Regions from separate parts of the Endozoicomonas sp. 2B-B genome, predicted to be linked through region 1. Evidence: predicted binding sites of a transcription regulator. Region 1 holds the regulator's gene; each other region holds the start of a gene.
What was found. The regulator PhoB, encoded in region 1, activates phosphate uptake and scavenging genes when phosphate is short. The targets are predictions, from matches to a motif close to TGTCATANNNNTGTCANA.
Positions count from the first base shown of each region.

Region 1 (4,414 bases):
GTCTATATCTGTTTGTGAAATCTTTTTGCCGGACCTGTCTGAACAGACAGAGAAGCACTCCAGAGTCATGTCGAAGCATCCTGAACCCTGAAGCTCTACAAGAATGATTGTTTGTCGAAGCACTTACCTCGTGAAATATAGAGATTTCCGCAGTCGGTCTGGTCATGGCCTGATTGAGAACCTGGCCTGACCTGATAAACTGGCGATGCGGGTCATGATTCAGGGCGATGAGCAATAAGAATCTCAGCGATGATAATAAAGATGCAGATAAGCAGCTAAATATTATGATGCAATTCAGAAAACCAATGGCGGTATTGGCAGGCACTGAAGTAGTTCTGCAACGATTTCCCCGTTTAAAAGATTTCTTACGGCTGGCCCGGCTGGACCGGCCTATTGGTATTTATCTGTTGTTCTGGCCTACTATGTGGGCACTCTGGGTGGCGGCAGAAGGTGTACCGAGTCTGAAGAATCTGGTGATTTTTTCGGTCGGCGTGGTTTTGATGCGCAGTGCAGGCTGCGTTATTAATGACTTTGCTGACAGGAAAGTGGACGGCCATGTTAAGAGAACACAGCATCGACCGCTGGTAACGGGTAAAATTCAGGAAAAAGAAGCGCTGATCTATTTCTCCGGTATGGTGCTTTTGTCTTTCATTCTTGTACTCTTTACCAATACTCTTACCGTCCAGCTCTCTTTTGCCGGATTATTGCTGGCCTCGGCTTACCCTTTTGCCAAAAGACACACTCATCTGCCTCAGGTGGTTTTGGGGGCTGCTTTTGGCTGGTCGATACCCATGGCTTTTGCGGCTCAGAGTGGCTCGTTGGGAAACATCGTCTGGCTGATGTTTCTGGCCAATCTCTTCTGGACAGTAGCTTACGATACTCAATACGCCATGGTGGATCGTGACGATGATCTGAAAGTAGGTATCAAGTCCACAGCCATTCTATTTGGCGAGATGGATAACCTGATTGTTGGTTGCCTGCAGGTACTTACCCTGATGACACTGGCCATGGCAGGCCATCAACTGGAGTTAGGTGCTCTCTATTATCTCTCATTGTTGGCTGTCGCAGCCCTTTTCGTTTACCAGCAATGGTTAACCCGTCGTCGTGAGCGTGAAGCCTGCTTCAAGGCGTTTCTCAGTAACCACTGGGCCGGAGCCATTGTATTTGCAGGTTTCGTGTTGAGTTATCTTTGATCTTCAATCCGGCTTAGAGCCTGGTAAGTATTGCTACTTATGGTGGCTGTAGGGATAAATGGCGAAAAGCCTTACCCTGTAAACCCTGAGGGATCTTTTTATTTTTAAGCTGCAATATCAGCCTTTAGTGTGTCATCTGCCTGTAACATTTCAAAGGTGTAATGTCCGGTGTATAGTGCGGTTGATCAAAGTAGTGAGAAACAGCCTGAGCGATAGGAAAGGTGCTGTCCTGAGACACTACCATCCTGGTATAGCCCCAATGAGCTTCAGCTGATAGATGCCAGAACGTCACCGCCGAAATCGAATCGACAGATAACAGGTAGAGATTAATGCCAGGAAAGACCATTCTGATCGTAGATGACGAAGCACCGATTCGCGAAATGGTGACCGTTGCTCTGGAAATGGCAGGGTATGACTGTCTTGAGGCAGCAGATGCCAGAGAAGCGCACTCTCTGATTGTGGATAACAAACCCGATCTGATCTTGTTGGACTGGATGTTACCAGATGTCTCTGGAATTGAACTGGCCCGTCGTCTGAAGCGCAATGAGCTGACCTCTGAAATACCCATTGTTATGTTGACGGCCAAAGGTGAAGAAGACCACAAAATCCAGGGACTTGAAACCGGTGCCGATGACTACATCACCAAGCCTTTTTCTCCCCGCGAGCTGGCTGCTCGTTTAAAAGCGGTTCTCCGTCGTACAGGCGGATTTGATAACCAGTCTCCCATTGTCATCAAGGGATTGGAGCTGGACCCTGTCAGCCACAGAGTCTCTATTGATGGCTCACCTGCTGAAATAGGACCTACCGAGTACCGTTTGCTGCAGTTTTTCCTGACGCACCAGGAGCGTGCCTATACCCGTGGGCAGTTACTGGATCAGGTCTGGGGTGGCAACGTTTATGTGGAAGAGCGAACCGTTGATGTACACATTCGACGCTTGCGTAAGGCCTTAGGTGATAACTACGAAGCCTTTGTGCAAACGGTTCGTGGTACTGGATATCGTTTCTCAACGAGGGTGTAAACCTTTTATGCTCAGTGCTCAGCAGTTATCTGGCCGGGAGTAATATGACAACAATTTCAAAAACCCATTTGCTGAGCCGCATGATCGCCTACGTGATTGTCGGGTTTTCCCTGGGCTGGTTGTTTGGAGAGCCTTTTTTAGGACTCTGTGTGGTCATGGGAGGTTATTTTGTCTGGAGCTTCCGTCAGCTTTTCAAGCTGCTGGACTGGCTGAATGACCCCAAGGCCAGGAGCAAAGAGCCTCCTGAGAGTAAAGGGTTCTGGGGGCAAATTTTTGATGGTATCTATCGATTGCAAAAACAGCACAGTCGTTCCCGGCAAAAGCTGGCCGGAGTGATTGAACGTGTTCAGGAATCAACTGCTGCGCTGAACGACGGTGTTGTAATGATAGATAATCAGAGCAACCTGGAATGGTGGAATCCCGCCGCTGGAACTTTGATAGGGCTTAAGACGCCTGACGATCAGGGGCAGTTGATTACCAATCTGCTACGTGATCCAAGGTTTGCCGACTACTTTGAGCAGGGTGGTTATCAAAAAGCTCTTGAGATCCCCTCGCCAATCAACCCGGATCATCAACTGCAATTTAATATAACGGTTTATGGCAAAGGCAATCGTCTCATGACCGTTAGAGATGTCACGCGCTTGAATCAGCTGGAAGTCATGAGAAAAGACTTTGTTGCCAATGTCTCCCATGAACTGAGAACACCACTGACGGTTGTGTCTGGATACATCGAAACCATGCTGGACAGTCTGGGCCCGGATTCAGGTCTGCCCCCTGTTTGGGAAAAAGCTCTGAACAGGATGCAGGAGCAGTCGCTGAGAATGCAGAATCTGGTGGCAGACCTGCTGTTGCTGTCCAAACTGGAGTCGGCTGAAGCTCAGGCAGACGAGAATGGGGTTCATGTTAAAACCCTGCTCAGCAGTATCGTTGAAGACGGATGTGCACTCAGTGGTGAAAGCCAGCATCAGATTTCTCTGGATTGTCCTGAAGATGTCTTTTTGGCAGGCAGCAGTAATGAGTTGCGCAGTGCCTTCTCGAATCTGGTCTTTAATGCCGTGCGCTATACACCCGAGGGTGGGAAAATACTTGTGCGCTGGTGGCAGGACGGGGAAGGCGGACATATGATGGTAGAAGACAATGGTGTCGGTATTGATCCAATGCATATTCCGAGGTTGACTGAGCGCTTTTACCGGATTGATAAAAGTCGTAGCCAGAATACCGGGGGAACGGGGCTTGGCCTGGCTATCGTCAAGCACGTCATGCTGAGACACGGAGGCAAACTCACGATCAGCAGTCACCCTGGAAAAGGCAGCCGCTTTATTTGCTACTTTCCGGAAAAATGCCTTGAGTTGGAACACTCATGAAAGCAGAAAAGGGCCGGTGGCACCTTTTCTGCTTTTAGGACTACCATCAAAAAATGAATAATCTTTTCATGGTTTCATCATTCGCGAACAGTCTGTTGTACAGACTGATCCTGACTATCTTTACTCTGAAACGCTAATCCCCGGGAGTTGGCAGGGTGGTGGATTTTAACCATCCTGCAAAGACCGGGCTTGCGTATTTGTATTTTCTTTACTAGTTTGTATCTGTCTCTTGAACACCTGCTGTGGGGTGCACTGCGGGCTGTTGGTCAGAGTGTTGATGAGAGTGGTCCCACCTGAGCACTCTGTAATGGGATCCCCAACTGATTACTTCGAGTCAGAGGGGGAGGTTTTTCAAAGAATGATACTTTGATCCATTGGTGTCTTTATTCAAGAAGTTGCAGACCGGGCATGAACCCGAAATACTGACGAAGGTAGACTTACTCTTCGCCAACGACGCATTCCAGACGTTTTTTGCCGGTGCGGTCCAGGTAGCTTTGGAAGTCACGCGGCAAGCGCCCTGTGGTAGAACCATCCCATTGGACAGTGTCGCCGGCTTCTGTCTGGTACTCAAAAGTAAACCTTTGGACATTACGACGACGTTTTTGAGTCGCTATTTCCAGATGGTCCAAGTCTTCCATTGAAATGCCGCGTTCGGCCATGATCTGCTTAACGGCTTCAATGTTTTCGAGTTTGGCTTGACGCTCTTCGTCAATCTTATTGCGGGCTTCAACTTTCTCCTGCATTACGTCCTGCATTCTGGAGATGATACGCTCAAGATCTTCGACATGAACATCTTTAAACAAAGAGCGGATACGAGTTTTACTGCTCAGGCGGTGAT
Region 1 covers NZ_JBLZMU010000001.1:599,895-604,308, forward strand. The annotation lists gene ACOMHB_RS02430 (chorismate--pyruvate lyase family protein) at 1-91, shown strand, start outside; gene ubiA (4-hydroxybenzoate octaprenyltransferase) at 306-1,193, shown strand; gene phoB (phosphate regulon transcriptional regulator PhoB) at 1,523-2,212, shown strand; gene phoR (phosphate regulon sensor histidine kinase PhoR) at 2,257-3,576, shown strand; gene ACOMHB_RS02450 (H-NS family histone-like protein) at 4,014-4,414, opposite strand, start outside.

Region 2 (4,414 bases), 440 kb from region 1:
AAAAGAGGTGACTGCAAGCTCTTCATAGGCCTGTGTCAGTTGTTTTTTAAAGGACTGGAAGATTTGTTCCGAGTCCGAGTGGTCAAAGCCTTTGGACGACAGGGTATCTTTTATGGCCTGATGCTTCTCTTTGCCTGCGCCATGCTCAAGGACTTCGTCCAGAGTGAAATCGTAGCCTGCGTCAACAAGACTCTTCTGAACGGTTTTGTAAACGACGTTGTCTTCATTGACCGTAGTACCAGCCATATCAAAAACCGCGAGTTGAATTTTGTTCATTGTGACCTCTTCTCATTTTTCAGATTCGGAAATTAAAGGGTTTGGACGTTCAGTAAGAAAATGGCTCATACCATTGGCACCGGCAGGTATTAATGACTCTCAAGTCATGGGGCTCACAGTGGTGTCAGCGGCTATAACCACCGCATCCTGCCGCCAATACTCAAAGTCACAGTCAATCAAGACATTCGATTGATCGTAGTTTGTTCGCTCAACCAGCAAACCGGAACTGCCCGTGGTGACCTTGAGGTGTAAAGAAGCCTCGGCATTCAGGCCTACCGGGTACAACCTGAAACTGACCCGGGCATACTGACGGTTATAATGCTCCTGATAGATATCGGAGAGTGATCGAGACAGATCATGCTTGAGCAGATCCGGGAAGTAGGCAGGGTTCATGTAATTTTCAACGTAGAGGACATTTCGCCCATCCACTGAACGAAGGCGTTGCAGCCGATACACCGGGGTCAGAGCTGGAATCTGAAGTAGCTTTTGAACCCCGGGCGGTGCTGGTACCTGTTCAGCATGGATCATTCGGGTACCGGGTACTCTGCCCTGGCGGGTAACGATGGTATGAAAGTTAGCATTCACCGTCGGGTCATAGGTCACTCTTTGCGGAGAAACAAACCAGCCTCTGCGATCTTCGCGATAGACCAGTCCGTCGGCTTCCAGTGATGACAATGACTCTCTGAGAGTAATGCGGGTGGTACCGAATTTTTCACTCAGCAATCGCTCCGAGGGTAGCTTGCTTCCCGGTTTTAATGCCCCGCTTTCTATCTGCTCGTTCAGGGCCGTGCGAATGATTTGATACTGATTTTTTCCCTGTCCCATAAATACTATTCTCTAAGGGTCAATGGATTTTCAACTGGTATAGACCATACTAAACGGCTTTTATGACAATTAAATGATCGCTTTTATGACAATTAACTATTTGCTTGACTGACGTTGGGGGAGCTCTTTTAGCTGTTGTTTCCAGACTGGTATGAATGTGAAATTTTTATGAAGAGTGGTCGCTGGGTATTTACAGAAAAAAGTGTCTCCATCATGATTTTGTACCAATTGGTATATACCAGACGATTGAAATTTCTGTTTCTACAGGTGTCTCATTAAAGTCATGTCTACAAAAGAAGTGCCCACTGTGAAAGAAAAGAGCCTGGAAAATCCTTATCTTCTGTTGACTCCGGGACCCCTCTCAACCTCTGCCAGTGTCCGCGAAGCGATGCTGCGTGACTGGTGTACCTGGGACGATGATTACAACCTTGGCGTGGTTGAGGAGATCCGCAGTCAGCTGATTAAACTGGCCTCGGATACTGATGACTACACCGCCGTTCTCATGCAGGGTAGTGGTACTGCTTCGGTAGAAGCAACCATCGGGTCGGTTATCTCTGATGAAGGGAAATTACTGGTCATTAACAATGGGGCTTACGGTGCCCGTATTGCCCAGATTGCCGAGTATCTGAATATTCCCCACAGTGTTCTGAATTGTGGTGAGATTAATCCGCCGACGCCGGGGGAAATTGATCAGGTACTCTCTGAAGATAAAGCCATCACTCATGTCGCCATTGTTCATTGTGAAACCACAACAGGCATGCTGAACCCTGTTGAAGCAGTCGCACAGGTGGTGAAGAAACACGACTGTATTCTGATTGTTGATGCCATGAGCAGCTTCGGCGGTGTGCCGATTGACCTTGCCGGGCTGGGTATTGATTTTCTGATCAGCTCTGCCAACAAGTGTATTCAGGGCGTACCCGGTTTTGGCTTTGTTATAGCTCGTCGTACTCTTTTGTCCCAATGCAAAGGCCTGGCCCGCTCTCTGTCTCTGGACCTCTATGATCAGTGGCAATGCATGGAAAAGAATCACGGTAAGTGGCGTTTTACTTCCCCCACCCACACCGTAAGGGCTTTCCATCAAGCCCTGGCAGAGTTGATTGAAGAGGGGGGCATTGCTGCCCGTCACAAGCGCTACGCCAGCAATCAGCGTTTGCTCGTCCAGGGTATGACTGAGCTGGGCTTCCGGTGCCTGTTAGACACTGAACTGCACTCTCCGTTTATAACTTCATTTTACTCCCCCGAGCACCCCGATTATGAATTCCTCCGCTTTTATGAGCAGCTGAAAGTGAAAGGTTTCGTCATTTATCCCGGTAAAGTCTCTGATGCTGACTGTTTCAGAATTGGCAATATCGGGGAAGTGTATCCGGAAGACATCAGCCGATTGATTAAAGCCGTTTCCGAAAGCATGTACTGGCAGGAACAGTAATACTGTCAGGGTGTGAACCTGAAAGTAAGCGCTGACTGATAGATGATCTGCCTGAGCCGCTGAGCTGATAGCCAGAGATTGAAAAAACAGCTTCATAACAAAGAGAGGTTATCGGTTAACCTGGTTCACGATCCAGCTTTCTGTAATGCACCGCTTCAGCAAGATGCTTCTGTTGAATGTCTTTGTCCTCATCAATATCCGCCAGAGTTCGGGCCACTCTCAGTATTCGGTGTACGGCTCTGGCTGAGTAACCCAGTTTGTCACACAGCCGGGTCATAAAATCCTGTTCTTGCTTATTCAGTGAACAGTATTCATCCATCTCGCTGGCAGACAATCGGGCGTTGGGTTTCCCCTGCCTGTGCTGCTGGATAGACCTTGCCTGAATCACCTGTTGACGTATTTTTTCAGTTGACAGGTTTTCATCTTCGGGCGGGTTTTCAAAAAGTCGCTCCGTTTTCTGACTGGAAACCTCTATCTGTAAATCAATGCGATCCAGTAAAGGACCTGACAGTTTTCGTTTATAACGTCTGACCTGCTCGGCAGAACACTGGCAGGCTTTCTGTGGGTCTCCAAGATATCCGCAGGGGCAGGGGTTCATGGCGGCAATCAACTGAAAGCCGGCAGGGAAGCTGGCCTGACCTTTGGCTCGGGAAATAACCACTTCCCGGGTTTCCAGGGGCTCTCTCAGTACCTCCAGGGCTACCTTTTGAAACTCCGGCAGTTCATCCAGGAACAGGACACCATTATGCGCAAAGGAAATCTCTCCTGGTCGGGGCTGGCTGCCTCCACCCACCAGGGCGACGGCTGAAGCGGTATGATGGGGGTTGCGAAAGGGTCGCTGTTTCCATGAAGGGGGCTGGCTGTAGGAAGACAAAGTATGTATGGCGGCCACTTCCAGAGCTTCATGGTCATTCATCTCGGGAAGAATTCCGGGCAGGCGACTGGCCAGCATGGTTTTGCCGGTTCCCGGGGGACCGTAGAAAATCAGATGGTGAGCACCAGCGGCTGCCGTCATCAGGCCTCGTTTAGCCTGTTGTTGCCCCTTGACATCCAGCAGGTCGGGATAATCGACAGGGGATTCATTCCTGTTACAGGTGGCTTCTGTAAGATGTTGATTACCGGTGAGATGAGCGCAGACTCCCAGCAGGTTTTCTGCTCCCAACACTCTGGCATCAGGGCAAAGGGCTGCCGCCTGTGCATTCATTTGGGGAAGCAGCAGTGTGTGAGCCGATTGGCTGCAGGCTATGGATGCTGGCAGTGAGCCGGTGATCGGTCTCAGCGCGCCTGACAGGGCCAGTTCACCAAGAAACTCGTAACCTGCCAGAGACTCAGGTTTGAGCTGGCCCGATGCCGCCAGAATACCCAGAGCGATAGGCAGGTCAAAGCGACCGCCTTCTTTGGGAAGATCAGCGGGTGCCAGATTAACGGTAATACGGGAAACCGGAAACTCAAAGCCACTGTTGAGGATGGCACTTCTTACCCTGTCTTTGCTTTCACGAACAGCAGCTTCCGGAAGACCGACCATATTCAGGGCTGGCAGACCTGCCGACAAATGGACTTCAACCGATACCGCAGGCGCATCCAGCCCGGTTTTGGCGCGGGTTTGAACAACAGCTAGCCGCGACATATACACTCCCTTCTTTTTGTGCTTGTTTTTGTTGTTTTGGCACACCGGAATGGAATGCCTTTGCAAAGCTGAAGGGTTGAGAATAGCAGTGATTCAGAGATTTGCTGGCAGAATTGCCCGGCCAGCAGGCTGGCCGGTGCAGAGGTCAGTTAATGATTTTCCAGGAACCGTCTTCCTGCAGGCAAGCCTGACCCCAGGCATCCTCAGTTTGACCACCTACTGTAATGGACTGTTGAAATTCACGGCAAACCAGACCGCTG
Region 2 covers NZ_JBLZMU010000001.1:1,042,730-1,047,143, forward strand. The annotation lists gene ACOMHB_RS04265 (phosphonatase-like hydrolase) at 1-276, opposite strand, end outside; gene phnR (phosphonate utilization transcriptional regulator PhnR) at 376-1,101, opposite strand; gene phnW (2-aminoethylphosphonate--pyruvate transaminase) at 1,385-2,527, shown strand; gene ACOMHB_RS04280 (YifB family Mg chelatase-like AAA ATPase) at 2,643-4,154, opposite strand; gene ACOMHB_RS04285 (RT0821/Lpp0805 family surface protein) at 4,300-4,414, opposite strand, start outside.
Region 2: the regulator PhoB is predicted to act here: its motif matches at 1,163-1,180, upstream of phnW (2-aminoethylphosphonate--pyruvate transaminase).

Region 3 (4,414 bases), 5.3 Mb from region 1:
ACTATTATCACCCGTCTGCATCAACTCAATGAAACGCATGGTAACAGGCTGGTGCTTAATCCATTCCAGAAACGCCTCCAGCTGGATGTCGTTGACCCCTTTCATCAAAACCGCATTGACCTTGATAGAAGGAAGACCTTTTGCGAAGGCCTTGTCAATACCCACCAGTATTTCCTGAAGGCGGTCGTGCCCGGTTATTGCTGCAAAGGCTCGGGGGTCCAGACTGTCGATACTGACATTAATCTGATCAACACCAGCAGCCAGCCAGGACTCAATTCTCTGGTCCATTTTGTAACCATTTGTGGTCATAGCCACTTTCTGAATCCCCGGAATGGACTTAAGAGTACTGACAATATCCCTGAAGTCAGAGCGCAGGGTAGGCTCACCGCCAGTGAGGCGAACCTTCTCAACACCCACCGCCGAAAAAGCGGTCACCAGACGTTTAATTTCGGCAACATCCAGCGACTGCTTGTGACGATGCTCATCACAGCCATCAGGCAGGCAATAGTTGCAAGTGAAGTTGCACAGATCAGTCAGAGACAGTCTGAGATAGGGAAACGTTCGTCCCTGTTGGTCTTGTAATGGTCGCATTTCACACCTTTCCAAACACGGGAGGCCCAGACATTTCTGTGTGAACCCTGGCAACCCTGCGTGTAACACGCATCAGGTCACGGCCAGACAACCGTACCTTCATGGTGAGGGTTAGGTTGCGAAGCTCGGCGCTTTATTAAAATTAATTAGGGGCTCATCCTAACCCTAACCCGACAAAATAGCCATGCCTTAAAGGACAATATCGAGTGATACAAATAACAAGAAACAGATTGCTGAATTCATTTATAGCTTTTACTTTAAGAGCAGTTTCAAAAACTGTATCGAGGAGACCTTTCAATGACTGACTGCTGTTCTGCCCCGGGGCTCATGCCCCTGCACGAAGGGCTTGAGAAACTGATGACAGAAACACCGGTCGTCACTGAAACTGAAACAGTGGCTCTGGCTGACTCCCTGGACAGGGTTATCTCTGAGGCAATTATTTCGCCGGTTAACGTTCCGTCCCATGATAATTCAGCCATGGACGGGTATGCAGTCCGTTTCAGTGACCTGGCACCACATTCAATACTGCCGCTGGCCGGAAAATCTCTGGCCGGGCACCCCTATCAGGGTTCTATGCCCCCTGGCCACTGTATAAGAATCATGACAGGTGCTTCCATTCCTGTAGGTGCCGATACGGTCATCATGCAGGAGCAGGCCGAGATAACCGAACAGGGTATTGCTTTCAGCAAGCTACCCTCTCAGTCAAGCAATAATGTTCGCCGTGCCGGTGAAGATATTCCTCAAGGTTGTCAGGTTTTTGAAAAGGGACACATCATCAAAGCCCAGGATATAGGTCTGCTGGCTTCATTGGGAATCCCTGAAGTTCCAGTCATTCGCAGAATAAAAGTAGCGCTCTTTTCCACGGGTGATGAACTGAAGCTGCCCGGCGAGACTCTCGGACAAGGTAATATATACGACAGCAATAGGTTTGCAGTATCAGCGATGCTCAAGCGACTGGGTGCAGAAGTGATTGACCTTGGAAAACTCCATGATGACCGCGACGAGATCCGGAAAGCTTTTCTGAAAGCTGATCAGCAGGCTGATGCAGTTGTCACCTCTGGTGGGGTATCCGTAGGTGACGTCGACTTTGTCAAAGATATTCTCAGTGAAATAGGCCATACTTCGTTCTGGAGGCTGGCCATTAAACCCGGCAAACCCTTTGCCTTTGGTAAACTTCCCAACAGTGTTTTCTTTGGGCTACCCGGCAATCCGGTTTCCGCTACGGTAACTTTCCAACAATTGGCAGCGCCCGCATTGCAACATATGATGGGAGCAGAACCAACTCCTGCTGCTGAACTACCAGCAACGTGCCTCACTCCCCTAAAGAAACAACCCGGTCGCCTGGAATTCCAGAGGGGCATTCTCTCAACCAACGAGAGAGGAGAAGCCGAGGTAGTCACATCGGGCAGTCAGGGGTCGGGGATTCTCCGATCCATGAGTATGGCTAATTGTTACATCATTTTGCCCGCTTCCCAGGGAAATATTGAGGCAGGAGAAACGGTTAGAGTGCAGTTGTTCGATAAACTTCTCAGGTAACTACTCCCTGTTCTGCAGGTTGTCGCATCACTCTGGCTCCCATGCTTTTGGGACCTCCGGGTTCCGGCATGGAAAAGGGTTGCCCCGAAAACGAGCACTGTCATATTTCTGCAGTCTTTGCCCTGGTCCTGGAGGGTTTTTAAATATTTCAAAAAAATGTCATAACTGTAATATTTCTGAAACAAAACACCTATATTTTCGCCATCATCTCTATCCACACAGCACCAAGGTGCAGAAAATGTCTGAAGCAACTAGTCAAGCCAGCACCAAAGCTGACTATAAATACACCAGCAGGCACTATGGCCGTATCTGGCTGAGAGTTATCCTCTGGATCTATGCTCTCCTGGTTGCCGTCAGTGTAGTGGGCTCTGGTTTTAAAATGGCCGTAGGTGGCGCAGAAGCAGCTGCAGAGCTGTTCAGCTTTGCCAACAACACTATGCTGGCACTGATAGCCGGTACCCTCGCCACGGCTCTGGTTCAGTCTTCCAGTACAGTAACCTCTGTTATCGTTGGCCTCGTGGCTGGCGGCCTGCCGGTAGAGATGGCGATCCCCATGATAATGGGAGCCAATATTGGTACCACCATCACAAATACTCTGGTCAGTCTGGGTCACATGGGTTGCGACAAATCCTTTAAGCGAGCTTTTGCTGCTTCGACAGTTCACGACTTCTTTAACTATCTGGCGGTTCTGATTCTGTTGCCTCTGGAATTGATGACCGGCTTCCTGAGCGATATTTCACAGCACGTAGCCGCACTGTTGGTAGGTGGCTCTGCTATTGATATGGGCAGCCTGAATTTCGTCAAACCCCTGACCAAGCCGGCCGTGAATATTGTCAAGGATTTTGCAGGCCTCCTGCCCGACAGCACACTGGCTGGCCTGACCATGATCGCCTTCGGTATCTTCCTTATCTTCAGCTCGGTCGTAAGACTGGGCAAGCTGCTGAAAAAAGTTATGGTGGGACGTGCCAGGGACATTCTGCACAAGTCTATTGGTCGTGGTCCGATTTCCGGTATTGCCTCCGGTACTGTTATGACCGTAATGGTGCAATCCTCTTCTACTACCACCAGTCTTATGGTTCCTCTGGTAGGCAGTGGCGTCTTCACCGTTCGTCAGATGTACCCTGTTACTCTGGGTGCCAACATCGGTACAACCATCACAGCGCTGCTTTCAGCAACGGCCATCGTCGGTGCAGACGCAGAGCACGCAATGACCATTGCTCTGGTACACTTGTTCTTCAACGTGTTTGCCGTAGCCCTTATCTATGGCATCAGGTGGCTCCGTGAGATTCCTCTCTACGCTGCAGAAAAATTGTCTGATCTGGCTATAAAAAACCGCGCTTATGCATTCCTGTATCTTTTGCTGGCCTTCTTTGTCATACCGGGCCTCGGGATTTTGGTAGCCCGGTAAAGCCTTCCTGATATTCTTAAGAAGCCCTGACCATGTCGGGGTTTCCTCTACAGACCTGTTTCTTTAATTCCTGTTTAAACTGCTATGCTCTTTGGGTTGCCAATCATGGAACAGGAAACCACCATCAGGCATCTGGTCATCCCCCTGACGTTGTCAGTTGTCTTTCACACCTTACTTTTGGGCTATAGCGGGAGTAGTTGGTTGACTGCTGCAAAATCACCCGGCATTCAAATCAAACTGGTGTCTCATCAACCCGACATAACACCTGCCATTGAAAAAAACCTGACCGCTACAGAAGCAATGACCGACTCGGAATTGACAAAGCCAGATTCTCAGATTGAAAACACTGAACACATTCAAAGCACTGAAAAAACAGAACAGGCTGAAAAAGCAGAGAACAAGAAAGTCATAACGACCAGAGCCGAAAAGAAAAAGATTCAGCAAGAGTCGGCCAATCAGGAAGAAAACAAACACAGGCACGCAAAACCGGGTGAGCCTCCGGTATCTGCTCTCAACCAGCAGACATCGGGAGAGCCCGTCGAAGAACTCATCACTTCAAAAGCCGGGCATTTGGAGCCTGATGAATTTCAGAAATGGGTGGCTCAACTTCAATACCGGATCAATCGCTACAAAGTGTATCCCTACCAGGCTAAAAGAAGGCGACTGGAAGGAGAAGTAAAAATCAAAATTGAAATCAACTCTGACGGAACACTGGAAAAGGCGACTGTACTGGCCGGTAAAAAGGCATTCGAAGCCAGTAGTCTGAAAGCCATTGAGCGCTCCCTGCCCTTACCGACACCTCACAAGAAATCGGTTACGGTGATTCTCTCCATTAAATATCAGCTGCTGTGACCGGCCAGCTCCTTAAGTTCATTACTC
Region 3 covers NZ_JBLZMU010000001.1:5,886,932-5,891,345, forward strand. The annotation lists gene moaA (GTP 3',8-cyclase MoaA) at 1-591, opposite strand, end outside; molybdenum cofactor riboswitch at 580-734, opposite strand; gene moeA (molybdopterin molybdotransferase MoeA) at 889-2,127, shown strand; gene ACOMHB_RS21820 (Na/Pi symporter) at 2,366-3,535, shown strand; gene ACOMHB_RS21825 (TonB family protein) at 3,641-4,387, shown strand.
Region 3: the regulator PhoB is predicted to act here: its motif matches at 2,274-2,291, upstream of ACOMHB_RS21820 (Na/Pi symporter).

Region 4 (4,414 bases), 360 kb from region 1:
TTCAGATTTTTGCCATCCTCCCGTACTGCGCTGAGTATCGTCGGGTTGATACTCTGAGGTGCCTTGCAGATAAAAGAACCTTCCCGATCATCAATGGCAGCAAAGCGTTCCAACTCAAAATAACCGGCATCGATCAGCATCAGGATATTAGCCATGGAGGTTGGCAGTGGTGGCAGACAGTCTCTTTCTGAACGGGTATCTTCAGTGAGCTGCACGCGCACCAGATTGTTGGTAAGAAGATCCATTGTCGTATGAAGTTCTACAGCAGCAGGACTGACCGTTGAGAACCTGCCGGGAAATGTTTCCTTTAGGGCATTGTAGACAGCCTGCGATGAGCCGTCATGAATCAGAATGTGCTCGAACTCTGAAAATGGACTGTCCTCATCAAACGCCATGACTTTGCGGGTAAAGACTTCCAGACACTGCACCCATAGCCAGAGGACAAGAGCAGGCATCGCGTCTTTTTTAGCTTGATTTGCCCAGGAACGATAGGAGACATTCAGCCCCGTCAACTCATTAAATTTACGGTGGAGATCGGCTTGAGTATCGCAGTTTCCATCACCAGCAAGGGCATCAATCAGTGAAAGGATAAAGTCCAAGGGGCGGATATCTCGCTGTCGTATAGTAAAACCAAGCTGTTCCGCCATACTGAGAAGTTCAGACCGGTCGAAACACGTCAGCAGTTTTTTTGAACTAGTCTACTATTTGCGATACTCATCTTGTTCAGCCTTGATACTTTTCGCGAAGCTTTATTTTGGCTGTTCAAGGTGAGTTCTGCCGCTGGAAATGAAGCTTTTTTGAGCTTAATGTCTACCCTAAGATAAGCTCTTAAACTGCTCGTTGCCTACAATTATTTCTTTAACTCTTGATAGTAGATTGTTTAACTTTTCATATAGTTGACTCTCTGGTTTTTCAAAATTTTGCAAACAAAATTGATCGAGCGAAACTGCTCGTGTTTGTTGCAAATTAAGATCAGCTGTAGCCTCATAGAAGGCTGGTGGAAAAACAGGAAAAGGCAACTTAGGCATGTTCATAACAAACAAAGATTTTACACTCAAATCTTTTCTGGTAGATCTGTGTTGCAATTCAGAAAGCAATATCCTGATATCGTCAATCATTATATTCAAACCACTGTTAAAACTAATAGACTTATATATTTCATAGTTTTGACTTCCCGGAGGCATAATTTTTAATGATAACACGTTACACAAAAGTATAAATTTCTCAGCTGCTTGAAATATTTTAGGATTTGCATTTGCCGCTGATGCGGATGCTATGAAGTAAAAAAAAGTAATGTTAATAATTTTCTCATCATAAACTGCCTTTATCGATGGTCAGACTGTTTCAAGGTAGCATTTTTTTTGAGAAATATGACAGCGGGGTATTCCTTTATGCTATAGCCTCTCCAGTGGTGGGACGAGAAAAGCCAGTTTTTGTCGTCTTTGTGTCAACAATGTCATTAAATAGTCATTTGTAACCGTTATAAAAAGCCCTGATCAAATTGAATAAAATCAGGAATCTCAATGGAACTGAAACTCGCTCGCAACGCTATCACTCTGGCAGCTCCCTTCATTTTGGCTGGCTGTTCAATGGTTCAGGAAAACGTTGAAGTTTCCCATCCCACCATGGAGCCGATCGCTCGATATGCTTCTGGCAGTTACCATAAAGGGGCTGCAGAGATTGTGGCCTGGCATAAAGCCAGTCAATCTATCTATGTTGTCAACGCCCTGGATAAAACCGTAGATATTCTCAGCGGTAAATCACTCAAGGGGCAGCCTCTGGCTAATCCGACCATGGATTCCAATATACTCAAAATTGGCAAGATCAATCTTGAATCCAGTATTGACGGCATGAAGCTGGGCACCGCCAACAGCGTTTCTGTTCATGGCGATCTGCTGGCTGTTGCTGTTGAAAACAGTGACAAACAAAAGAAAGGCGTTGTCATAGTTTATAAGCTCGATTCTGAAGGTGGCGCTGTATTCAGTGACTATAAGGTTGTAGGTGCACTGCCTGATATGGTGACCTTTACGCCCGATGGAAAATACCTGCTGACAGCGAACGAAGGTGAACCCTCATCGGATTACAAAATTGACCCGGAAGGTTCAGTCAGTGTCGTCAAGGTTACCTCTGAAGGCAAACTGGAAGAACCACGTCATGCTACTTTCACTGCTTTCAACAAGGGGTACTCCAGAAACAGTGAGCTGCCAGAGGATGTCAGGGTTTTTGGTCGTGATGCTTCTGTGGCTCAGGATCTTGAGCCCGAGTACATAGCCGTTTCTGATGATTCCAGAACAGCGTACGTCTCTCTGCAGGAAAACAATGCCCTGGCATTGGTTGATATTGCCAATGCTCGCATTGATTCTATTGTTCCCCTTGGTTACAAGGATTATGGTCAGTTTGCGATGGATGCCAGTAATAAAGACGGTGGTGTGAATCTGCAAAAATGGAGTGGTGTCTATGGTATGTATCAGCCAGATACCATTGCTACCTATTCCGTGAAAGGTAAAACCTATGTTGTAACAGCCAACGAAGGTGATGCCAGAGATTATTGGTACAAAGCTGCTTCTGAAGCTCAATGTCTGGCTTCTGGTGGTCTGAAATACGATGATGAAGACGGTTGCCTGGGGTTCACAGAAGAAGTTCGTACCAAAAAGGTTAAGGTGGCCCTGGAGCACCCTAACGCTGAAGCAGCCAAGGACCAGAAAAAGCTGGCTCGTCTGAAAATTACCAACACTCTGGGTGATTCGGATAACGACGGCAAGTTTGAAGAACTTTACTCCTACGGAGCACGCTCATTTTCTATCTGGAACGAAACAGGTGAGCTGGTCTATGACTCAGGCAGCGACTTTGAAGAAGTGACGGCCGCTGTGCTGGGTAAACACTTCAACAATAATGACGAAGAAACCAAAGGTGATAACCGCAGTGACGACAAAGGCCCTGAGCCAGAGGCATTGGCTGTGGGTGAGATTGATGGACGTCAATATGCGTTTATTGGTCTGGAACGAACCGGCGGTGTCCTGATGTACGACGTGACTCATCCTGAAAAAGCCAAGTTTGTCAGCTATGTCTACAACCGTGATTTTTCAGTTGATACTGAGAAAGAACCAGAAAAAGCGGGGGATGTTTCTCCGGAGGGTATGAAGTTTGTAGAAGCCACTGACAGTCCAACTGGAAAGCCTTTATTGATAATCGGTCATGAAGTCTCTGGTTCTACACTGGTATATCAGGTAGATTGATTAGACGTGCCTTTCGGTAGATTATTATCGTTTTTGTCTTCAAAGGGTTGAGGGTTGTCAGAGAATTTCCGGCAACCCTTGTTTAAAGTGAAGCTCTGTTCAGATGACGGTGATTTTTTCGACTTCTATCTCGGTTGTTTCAAAAGCACCGCTTTCTACTTCGCCCAAAATCTTAACTTTGGTCTTTTCATTGATCTGCACCTGAGGCATGTCTCTGGATTCAATCTCTACCTGAATGCTGTCGTTGCCATCTGAAAAGGTGTAGGTTTCATCGTCGATTTTGTTGGTCAGGTAACCGGTAAGTTCCACCTGGGAGTCATCAACCGGGTTTTCGATGATGGAAGTAACATCATTGATCCTGGGTGTGCTGCTGGGGCCGGTGTATTCAGCAAATGCGTTGCCAGTGGTCAGTGCGATCGTTGAAGCAGCGAGGAAAGCAGATAGTGTCTTATTCATGGTTTCAATCTCCGGTTTTTCTTTCGAAATGGGTATCTGTGTAAAAGGTGGGCTTAGATTAATCGAAAGCAGTTAACCGGAAGATGAGTGAATCATTAAACTTTTTTCATAAAAGAAAAAACTGTGGCTTCAGGGGCCAAGCTTCCAGGTAGTAACCGGCAGTTTATAGTGCTCCAGAACCTGTTGTAAGCGTTCCCAATATTCATGGTCGGATGGTTTTCTCAGAATCAACACAATCCCAGCCTGTTTTTTGGTCAGCATTCCATAGGCAAGAGACTGGCCGATGGCTTCAGGCCATTTGTTGGCAAAATCCATTTCGATGGCGTAACGGTCAGTGATGCAATCGACACGTCTACCGTCGTCGAGTCTGGCTTCAACTTCTCCACCTCTGCCTTCACACCAGACCTTTTGATACCAGAGCTCGGGTTCCGATGCCCAGGCCAGATTGACAAGCAGAAGCGATAAAAAAATCGTAAGGAGACGCGGTAGTGTCGTTAACATGTGCTCAATCCATTGAGTCAATGATTCAACGCTACCTGTCACGACTGCTCAGTGCAATGCCTCATCGCCCCAAAGGGGATTATCTATCGCCTTCAGGGAGAGAAAAAACACCTTGATGACAGAACGAGTTAAAAATCCAAGTATTTATAAGGAACTAAAACCAAAAATAAGTATCTAACAATGTAATAAGCCAAAAGTATAATAGGGGGTTTTGCTATGGA
Region 4 covers NZ_JBLZMU010000001.1:957,074-961,487, forward strand. The annotation lists gene ACOMHB_RS03820 (IS4 family transposase) at 1-683, opposite strand, end outside; gene ACOMHB_RS03825 (hypothetical protein) at 816-1,118, opposite strand; gene ACOMHB_RS03830 (choice-of-anchor I family protein) at 1,524-3,236, shown strand; gene ACOMHB_RS03835 (YgiW/YdeI family stress tolerance OB fold protein) at 3,336-3,692, opposite strand; gene ACOMHB_RS03840 (hypothetical protein) at 3,822-4,193, opposite strand; gene ACOMHB_RS03845 (hypothetical protein) at 4,181-4,309, shown strand; gene ACOMHB_RS03850 (RING finger domain-containing protein) at 4,410-4,414, shown strand, end outside.
Region 4: the regulator PhoB is predicted to act here: its motif matches at 1,455-1,472, upstream of ACOMHB_RS03830 (choice-of-anchor I family protein).